Regions from separate parts of the Agrobacterium sp. O3.4 genome, predicted to be linked through region 4. Evidence: predicted binding sites of a transcription regulator. Region 4 holds the regulator's gene; each other region holds the start of a gene.
The links. The regulator PhoB, encoded in region 4, activates phosphate uptake and scavenging genes when phosphate is short. The targets are predictions, from matches to a motif close to TGTCATNNANCTGTCAT.

Region 1: a site for PhoB is predicted at 1,224-1,240, ahead of M0412_RS04660 (UDP-2,3-diacylglucosamine diphosphatase). Genes of this name have one in related genera too.
Region 2: a site for PhoB is predicted at 1,254-1,270, ahead of M0412_RS03740 (ceramide glucosyltransferase). Genes of this name have one in related genera too.
Region 3: a site for PhoB is predicted at 756-772, ahead of M0412_RS06460 (esterase-like activity of phytase family protein). Genes of this name have one in related genera too.

What each region holds. Positions count from the first base shown of each region.
Region 1 is NZ_JALPZP010000001.1:961,512-963,714, reverse strand. Features, by position in the region: gene M0412_RS04660 (UDP-2,3-diacylglucosamine diphosphatase) at 330-1,169, opposite strand; gene M0412_RS04655 (NADP-dependent malic enzyme) at 1,398-2,203, shown strand, end outside.
Region 2 is NZ_JALPZP010000001.1:769,379-771,581, forward strand. Features, by position in the region: gene M0412_RS03740 (ceramide glucosyltransferase) at 26-1,168, opposite strand; gene M0412_RS03745 (DUF982 domain-containing protein) at 1,384-1,653, opposite strand; gene M0412_RS03750 (BON domain-containing protein) at 1,865-2,113, shown strand; gene M0412_RS03755 (DUF192 domain-containing protein) at 2,175-2,203, opposite strand, start outside.
Region 3 is NZ_JALPZP010000001.1:1,339,288-1,341,490, reverse strand. Features, by position in the region: gene hupB (DNA-binding protein HupB) at 198-473, shown strand; gene M0412_RS06460 (esterase-like activity of phytase family protein) at 823-2,203, shown strand, end outside.
Region 4 is NZ_JALPZP010000001.1:2,239,081-2,241,283, forward strand. Features, by position in the region: gene M0412_RS10900 (GcrA family cell cycle regulator) at 1-255, shown strand, start outside; gene phoB (phosphate regulon transcriptional regulator PhoB) at 556-1,239, opposite strand; gene phoU (phosphate signaling complex protein PhoU) at 1,270-1,995, opposite strand; gene pstB (phosphate ABC transporter ATP-binding protein PstB) at 2,094-2,203, opposite strand, start outside.

The sequences.
Region 1 (2,203 bases), 1.3 Mb from region 4:
CGTCATACAGACGAGAGTCGGGGCTCCGATATGAAAGATCGCAAGTTATCCAGCCCGACCGAAATTGCAGGGGTAAGCCCTAAAATTAAAACCAGATGAGGTGCGACGCCACCGCGTATTTCTTCTCCCCGCCGGGGAGAAGGTGGCCCGAAGGGTCGGATGAGGGGGAAACGTAGCCGGATTTCGGAGAGCTTGCCCCCTCATCCCGCTGCCGCGACCTTCTCCCCGGCGGGGAGAAGAAACAAGCGGCATCCACTCGTCCCACACGAGCGCGCATTGATCGCGAGGAAACACCGAAGGCTAGGTATCCCTTTAGCTCGCAGGCCCAATCACGCCGCGTGCTTGCCAATCAACCCCGGAATATCTACCGGCTCCATCTCGTCCGATGCCTGACCGGCGGTGGCGTCGCTGGTCTGCATCCAGGTGATCAACTCGAAGCTGCCATCGGCATTTTCGGCAATCGCCGTGCAGCTTTCCACCCAGTCGCCGGTGTTGATATAGCGGATGCCGTCCATGTCTTCCATGACAGCATGGTGGATGTGCCCACAGATCACGCCGTCGACATTGTTGCGTCGCGCCTCGTCGGCCACCACGCGCTGGAATTCGCCGATGAAGTTGACGGCGTGTTTGACCTGCAGCTTGGCCCAGGCCGAGAACGACCAGTAAGGCAGGCCGATGCGGCGGCGCACGGCGGCAATGGCGATGTTGATGGCGATCGCCGCGTCATAGGCCCAGTCGCCGAGATAGGCGAGCAGGCGGGCATTGCGCACCACCACGTCGAACTCGTCGCCATGGATGACCAGATATTTCTTGCCGTCGGCCGCCTCGTGGATCATGCGCTCGGCCACTTCGATGCCGCCGAAATGCATGCCCGGGAATTCCCGCAGGAATTCATCGTGGTTACCGGGAATATAGATGATGCGCGTGCCCTTGCGGGCCTTGCGCAGCAGCTTCTGCACCACGTCGTTGCAGCCCTGCGGCCAATACCAGCTGCGGCGCAGGCGCCAGCCATCGACGATGTCGCCGACCATGATGATCGTTTCGGCTTCGTGATACTTTAGGAAGTCGAGCAAGAAATCCGTCTTGGCCGCCTTGGAGCCAAGATGAACATCCGAAATGAAAAGCGTTCTGAACTGTCTGGTTTCGATTTGACCGGCCACGGATTTCATCCCCCTGTTCGGTTGCGTCCCTGCGGCTTTCTTACCTCTCAGAACCAGACTCGTGTTTCAGCAACATGACAGAGGCCGGTTTTTGTATGGAATATGACTGATGGCTTCACGAAAACGCGAATAAGCCATGCCCGTATTTGCATGAATGTGCGTCAAATAACGGCTGTACCATGGGGAAGTTTGTTGTATTCAGGGGGCCGGAATGAAACCAGATATGACGGTGGAAGAATGACCTCTCACGATAAGAACAACACGCCCGCCAACACGGCAAAGGCCGACATCGAGGAACAGGCGCTCTTTTTCCACCGCTATCCGCGCCCCGGCAAGCTGGAGATCCAGGCCACCAAGCCGCTCGGCAACCAGCGCGATCTGGCGCTCGCCTATTCGCCGGGTGTGGCCGCTCCCTGCCTCGCCATCCATGAAAATCCGGAAATGGCAGCCGATTATACAGCGCGCGCCAATCTCGTCGCCGTCATCTCCAACGGCACCGCCGTGCTCGGCCTTGGCAATATCGGCCCGCTTGCTTCCAAGCCTGTCATGGAAGGCAAGGCCGTCCTCTTCAAGAAATTCGCCGGCATCGACGTCTTCGACATCGAGATCGACGCGCCCGGCATCAATGACATGGTGTCGACCATCGCAGCGCTGGAGCCCACCTTCGGCGGCATCAACCTTGAGGACATCAAGGCGCCGGAATGTTTCGAGGTGGAACGCCAGCTGCGCGAGAAGATGAACATCCCCGTCTTCCACGATGATCAGCATGGCACCGCGATCATCGTTGCCGCCGCCGTCACCAACGCGCTGGAACTGGCCGGCAAGTCTCTGTCCAGTGTCAAGATCGTCGCCTCCGGCGCCGGTGCGGCAGCCCTCGCCTGCCTCAACCTGCTTGTCGCCATGGGCGCAAAAAAGGAAAACATCTGGGTCCACGATATCGAAGGCCTGGTTTATGACGGCCGCAACGAGCTGATGGACGAGTGGAAGGAAGTCTACGCCCAGAAGACCGACAAACGCGTGCTGGCTGACTCCATCGATGGCGC
Region 2 (2,203 bases), 1.5 Mb from region 4:
GTAACCCCTTTAAACATGATTCTTTTCAGTCTGCGGATGGCCCGGCCAATGTGCTTTCTGCCGTGCCGATCGTCATGACATTGCCGCGCCAGGCAACCGCGCTGCCGATCCAGCTGCGGGTCCAGACGACGGGCATGATCATATCCCGGGCGATCATGGCAGGCAGCGTATAGAGGGATAGCGGCCAGCCATTGAGGGCTGCGAGCACCAGTTCCGGCACATACATGATGGCAGGCACGGCAAAAGCGGTGATGGCGAGGTTTATGTCCATCATCGCAGCGGCAGCGAGCGCAAGGAGGAGCGGGGGAAGGGCGCCGGTCAGAATTTCCGGGGCGAAATATTGCGGGAATGTCACGCGCCTCAGTCGCGCCCAGCGGGTCTGGCGCGACCAGATTTCACTGGGGTGGCGCTGGCCGAGCGGCTGCTCGAAAGGCGGTGAGACCAGATGCACGTTGCGGCCGGCGTTTCTGACCAGTTTGGTCGAGGCGGCGTCTTCGGCGATTTCGGCAGCGAGTGCGCGGATGCCGCCATGGTCTTCCAGGAATGGCTTGTTCCACAACATCGACTTGCCCTGTGCGAAACCGATGCCGATCGCTTCCGCCGCATATTGCCAGCGGCCCTGCGAGCCATTGAGGAAAGCGCATTCCACATGTGCCCAAAAGCCTGCCGGACGTGAGCCAAGCGGCGGCGAGCAGACCAGCCCGCTATCCGGCCGCCAGGCCGACATCATGGTCGCTATGTAGGATTTCGGCATCAGCACGTTCGAATCGGCAAGGATGACCCATTCATGCCGGGCGGCGCGCCAGCCCTTGACGCAATTGTTCAGCTTCGGATTGGCGCTGATACGGTCGTCGCCGAGCAGCACCTGCGCCGAGATCGCCGGGAAGGCGGCGCTCGTCCGGCGCACCTCCTCGATCACCGGATCGAATTCATCGGCGATGCAAAACAGCAATTCATAATCCGGCCAGTCGAGTTCAAACGCCCGCGACAGCGTCAGCGACGTGAAGTTTTCGACACCGCGCAGGGGCACCACGATCGAGACGGGTGGCTTTTGTCGCACAAGTGCGTTTTCCGTGTCGCGCCGCCTCAGGCGCCAGCCGGCCAGACCAATGCCGAGAAGATTGAAGGCAAGCAGCAGAATTGCGCAAAGAGCAAAGACAGTTTCCATGCTGGCCAGTTCCACTCCCTAGCTTCCGGCGGTTCACCCGCCAACCGATTCCATGGAATTCGTCTTTGCCGATTATAACGTTTAGGTGACAGTTACATGTCATCATCGGCGCGCGGGCAGGCTGCATGGCGTGGGGAAAGGCGCTTAAGCATCCGGCGCGCCGCAAAGAAAAGCCCTTCGTTGAGAAGGGCCCAATCGTCACCATGGCATGAACTTTAGTGGATGTTCAGAATATGTGCGTGACTGCTTGCGACGAGAAACGATTCCCGGGCTTTTTCGATGTCGCATCTGCCGGCGATCGCATCGAGACAGTTTCTGCGCGCTTCTTCATATTCCGGCCCATGTTCTTCCGGCCAGCGGTACATCAGCATGTCCAGCGCCACCAGCGGGCTGTAGATTTCCACGGCTACGCACAGCGGCAGATGAATGGCAACGGGCTTCATCCACGAGGCGTGGTGACACGGCTCCGTCCTGTTAATCAGCATGTCATTCCTCCCTGTTTTCAGCGCCTTCATGGCGGTTTTCACTCCCATGCGCGTAATGCCCGCCTCACGAAATGGTTCCCGATCACCTAAAATGTGATCGATTGGGGGGTTCCAATTTTGCAAGATGAATGGAAGATGAACGGAATGATGAACCGGAGATGAACAAAACCGCTACTGGCGCGTTGTAAAGTCCATAAGAAGGAGAACGCACATGTTCAATTTGTCAGGCATTCAGGAAAGCTTCTTCGGAGACCGCATGGCAGGCGTTTGCCAGGCGATCACCTCTGCTCTTGCCTTCGAATCAGGTCTCGAAAAGTCGCGTATTTCCGCAACCGTTGAAAACGATGTGATCTATCTGGAAGGCACGGCTGATTCGGTCGAGGCGATCGATATCGCCATCAATCTTGCTGCTTCCATCTCCAATTGCCGGATTCTGAGCCATATCGAGCCGGTTTACTGAACGTTGCACCAGCCGGGCGAAACATCGTCCGGCATCATTCAGATGCAATAACGCGGCAACGTTATTTCCGGTTGCCGATTTGTCCGCTGC
Region 3 (2,203 bases), 900 kb from region 4:
TCGGCCCGCGCAAGTGATGCCAAATTGGCACGAATATGGGGAAGGCCGGCAGAAATGTCGGCCTTTTTTGTGAAAAAACCCGTAGACCCCTTGTTTTTCAGGCGATTCCAGCGCTTTTGAGTTGCTGCGCGCGGATGCGAATGTATTCTGCGCCGGCTTAATTTTAGTCGTTTCAAACCATTGAAAGGGGTGGAAACATGAACAAGAACGAGCTCGTCTCTGCTGTTGCCGAAAAGGCTGGTCTCACGAAGGCAGATGCTGCTTCCGCTGTTGATGCCGTATTCGAAACCGTACAGAACGAACTGAAGAGCGGTGGCGACATCCGCCTCGCTGGCTTCGGCAGCTTCTCCGTTAGCCGCCGTGAAGCCTCCAAGGGTCGTAACCCTTCCACGGGTGCTGAAGTCGATATCCCGGCTCGCAACGTACCGAAGTTTTCCGCAGGCAAGGGCCTGAAGGACGCTGTTAACTCGTAAGGTTTCCGGAAGGCCGTGATGCCCGGCGGCGGGCATGCGGTTTTTCAGGTTCACGAGGAAGCATGTTTTGACGCGCTCACACCATCAGCAGGCATGAAGAGGGCAGCCTTTCGGAAGTCTCTTTCGGACAGGCCAGTCTCTCGGTCAGTATGGTGTGGATTGAAAGTGTCGATGCGTGGCTGTGTAGCTTCCATCCGGACACACGGCGTTTCGATACACGATGCGCATAAACACGAAAGCCCGGCCTTCATGGCCGGGCTTTTTGATTCTCCCGACAGGAAATGTCATCCCACTGTCATGTCTTTGACGCAGAAGCCATGGGGTATTTCTGGACCCAAGGGGGATTATAATGGCGTTCCGATTTTCTCATATGGCCTTGACTGCTGCGCTGCTGACATCCGCAGCTTTCCCGGCCGCTGCCGAGCCGGTTTTCAACCGCATCGCATCTTTCCCGGTGGCGAAAAACCTGCCCGCAGACAAGGACGCCAAGTCCGTCACGTCGGCTGAAATCGTCACCGCCAGCGAAGATGGCAAGACGCTGATCTATTCGGACAGCCCGCTTGGTGGCATCGGCTTCATCGACATCACCGATGCCAAGGCCCCGAAGGCCGGCGGTGCGCTGCTGCTTGAAGGCGAGCCGACGTCGGTCGCCGTTGCTGGCCTCAAGGTTCTCGCCGGCGTCAACACCTCTGAAAGCTTCGTCAAGCCGTCAGGCAAGCTGGTAACGGTCGATATCGCCACCAAGAAGATCGAGGCAAGCTGTGATCTCGGCGGCCAGCCCGATTCGGTTGCCGTCTCTCCGGACAAGACCTTTGCCGCCATCGCAATCGAGAATGAGCGCGACGAAGAGGTGAACGAAGGCGCCCTGCCGCAGATGCCCGCCGGTTATCTGGTAACGGTTGGCCTGAAGAACGGCGTTGCCGATTGTGCGACGCTGAAGAAGATCGAGCTCACCGGTCTGGCCGAAATCGCCCCGGAAGATCCGGAGCCGGAATTTGTTTCGATCAACGCCAATGGCGAAATCGCGCTCACGCTGCAGGAAAACAACCATATCGTTATCATCGACGGCAAGACCGGCACGGTGAAGACGCATTTCTCCGCCGGCACGGTTGACCTCGAAGGCATCGACACGAAGTCGGACGGCCAGCTGAAGTTCACCGACAAGCAGGAAGGCCGCAAGCGCGAGCCGGACGCCGTGAAGTGGCTGGACAATGATCGTATCGTCATCGCCAATGAAGGTGACTGGCAGGGCGGATCGCGCGGCTTCACCATCTTCGACAAGACCGGCAAGCTTCTCTATGAAGCTGGCGCTTCGCTCGAGCATGCGGTTGCGGCCATCGGCCACTATCCGGAAAAGCGCTCCAAGGCCAAGGGCATCGAGCCGGAAGGTCTGGAAGCAGCAACATTCGGCGATCAGAAATATTTCTTCGTGCTTGCCGAGCGCGCCTCCGTCGTCGCTGTCTACAAGGACACCGGCAAGGAGCCGGAACTGACCCAGCTCCTGCCTTCAGGCGTTTCACCGGAAGGCGCAGTCGCCATCCCGTCGCGTAATCTTCTTGTTACGGCGAACGAGGTGGATCTGGTCGAAGACGGCGGCGTTCGCTCGCACGTCATGATCTATGAGCGCGCTGAAGGTGAAGCAGCCTATCCGCAGCTGGTTTCCGCCACTGTCGACGGTGCACCGATCGGCTGGGGCGCTCTTTCGGGCCTGGTCGGCGATGCCGAGAAGC
Region 4 (2,203 bases):
ACCGCTCTTCACGAAGAGATCGATATCGAAACCGCGCAGGTTCTCGATTACGTTCCTTCCAGAAATGTCGTGACGCCGATTTCCCGTCGCCTGACGCTGACGGAACTGACCGAACGCACCTGCAAGTGGCCGGTCGGCGATCCCTTGAAAGACGATTTCCACTTCTGCGGTTGCGAAGCGCTGGAATCCTCACCCTATTGCAAGTTCCATGCGAAGCTCGCCTACCAGCCGGTCAGTGAGCGCCGCAAGGCTTGAGTGTTGCGGCACGCAATCAGCACTCAAAAACTACGGGCCTTCGGGCCCGTTTTTTTATGACAAATTCAGACCGGCTGCGGAAACAATGCGCCGGCGGAATGTTCGGCCTTTTCCTCCATCACCGATGGCGCCTAGCCCACAATCCGCGCACCAACAGACAGGCGATTGTCCATTCAAAAGGTCAAGACACCGTGTTTGGGGAAGGTTCAAAATCAAAAAGGCCCGATACCGCAATGGTGTCGAGCCTTTTGATCTTTATACGTATGTTATGCTGACTGAAGCTGGTCAGTTCAGCTTCGCTCAGGCTTCCATCGAATATCCGGCACCGCGAACGGTGCGGATGACATCCTGCATGTGCGAAAAATTGAGCGCCTTGCGCAGACGTCCGACGTGAACGTCAACGGTGCGCTCATCCACGTAGATATCGTGGCCCCAGACGCCGTCCAGCAACTGCGAGCGAGAGAACACCCGACCCGGAGATGTCATCAGGAATTCCAGCAGGCGGAATTCCGTCGGTCCGAGACGCACTTCGCGGCTCTTGCGGTGAACGCGGTGGGTTTCGCGATCGAGTTCTATATCGCCGCATTTCAGCACCGACGAAAGAACCTCCGGGCGGGCCCGGCGCAGCATAGCCTTGACGCGGGCCATGAGTTCCGGCGTCGAAAACGGCTTGACGACATAATCGTCGGCACCGGTGGCAAGACCGCGTACCCGCTCGCTTTCTTCACCGCGCGCCGTCAGCATGATGATGGGCAGGCGTTCGGTTTCGGGCCGCATTCTCAGGCGCCGGCACAGTTCGATGCCGGAAACACCGGGCAACATCCAGTCCAGGATGAGAAGATCCGGAATACGTTCCTGCAGCCTGATTTCCGCCTCGTCGCCACGGGGTATCGTGTCGACGTCGTATCCCTCAGCCTCGAGATTGTAACGAAGCAGGACGCTCAACGCTTCCTCGTCTTCCACAACTGCAATCTTGGGCACCATATACTAACTCCGCAAGCTTCTGCCTGTCTGTTATTCGGTCACCGAACCGAGTGTGTTGGAACTATCGTCCTTCGGACGCTCGCCCTCCGGCTGGCTGCCAGTGGCCATGTAATAAATTGTCTCAGCGATATTCGTCGCATGATCACCGATACGCTCGATGTTCTTGGCGCAGAACAGAAGATGCGTGCAGGTGGTGATGTTGCGCGGATCTTCCATCATGTAGGTCAGAAGCTCACGGAAGAGCGACGTGTACATGGCGTCGATTTCTTCGTCACGCTCGCGGATGGCATTGGCCTTCTCGGCGGAACGGGTGGAATAGACGTCGAGCACTTCCTTGAGCTGCACCAGCGCCAGTTCCGACAGATGTTCGAGACCGCGGGCGAGCTTGCGCGGCACGCCGGTGCCGGCAACGGCGATAACGCGCTTGGCAGTGTTCTTGCCGAGATCACCGACGCGCTCGAGATCGCCAGCAATACGCAGCGTGCCGATGATTTCGCGAAGATCGGCCGCGACGGGCTGCCGTCTGGCGATGGTGACGATGGCCTTGTCGCCGATCTCCCGCTCGGAATGGTCGAGGATCGCGTCGTCGGAAATGACCTTCTGCGCAAGCGCAGCATCGGAATTGACCAGCGCGCGCACGGCGTCGGCGCACATCTGCTCGGCCAGACCGCCCATTTCGGCGATGCGGCGCGTCAGGAACTTCAATTCGTCGTCATAAGCGGACAGAATATGCGAATGGGTCGTTGTCTGTGTCATGGTCTAATCCTCCGGCTTGGCCTTCATGCACGTGCACACCAGCGGGGCACGGCAAAGGCACCAGTCTTGTTCGGTTTCGATAAAGCGCCGGCCGGAAATCAGCCGAAGCGGCCCATGATGTAATCCTGCGTACGCTGGTCGTCCGGATTGGTGAACATCTTGTCCGTTTCGTTTTCTTCGACAAGATGACCAAGATGGAACATGGCCG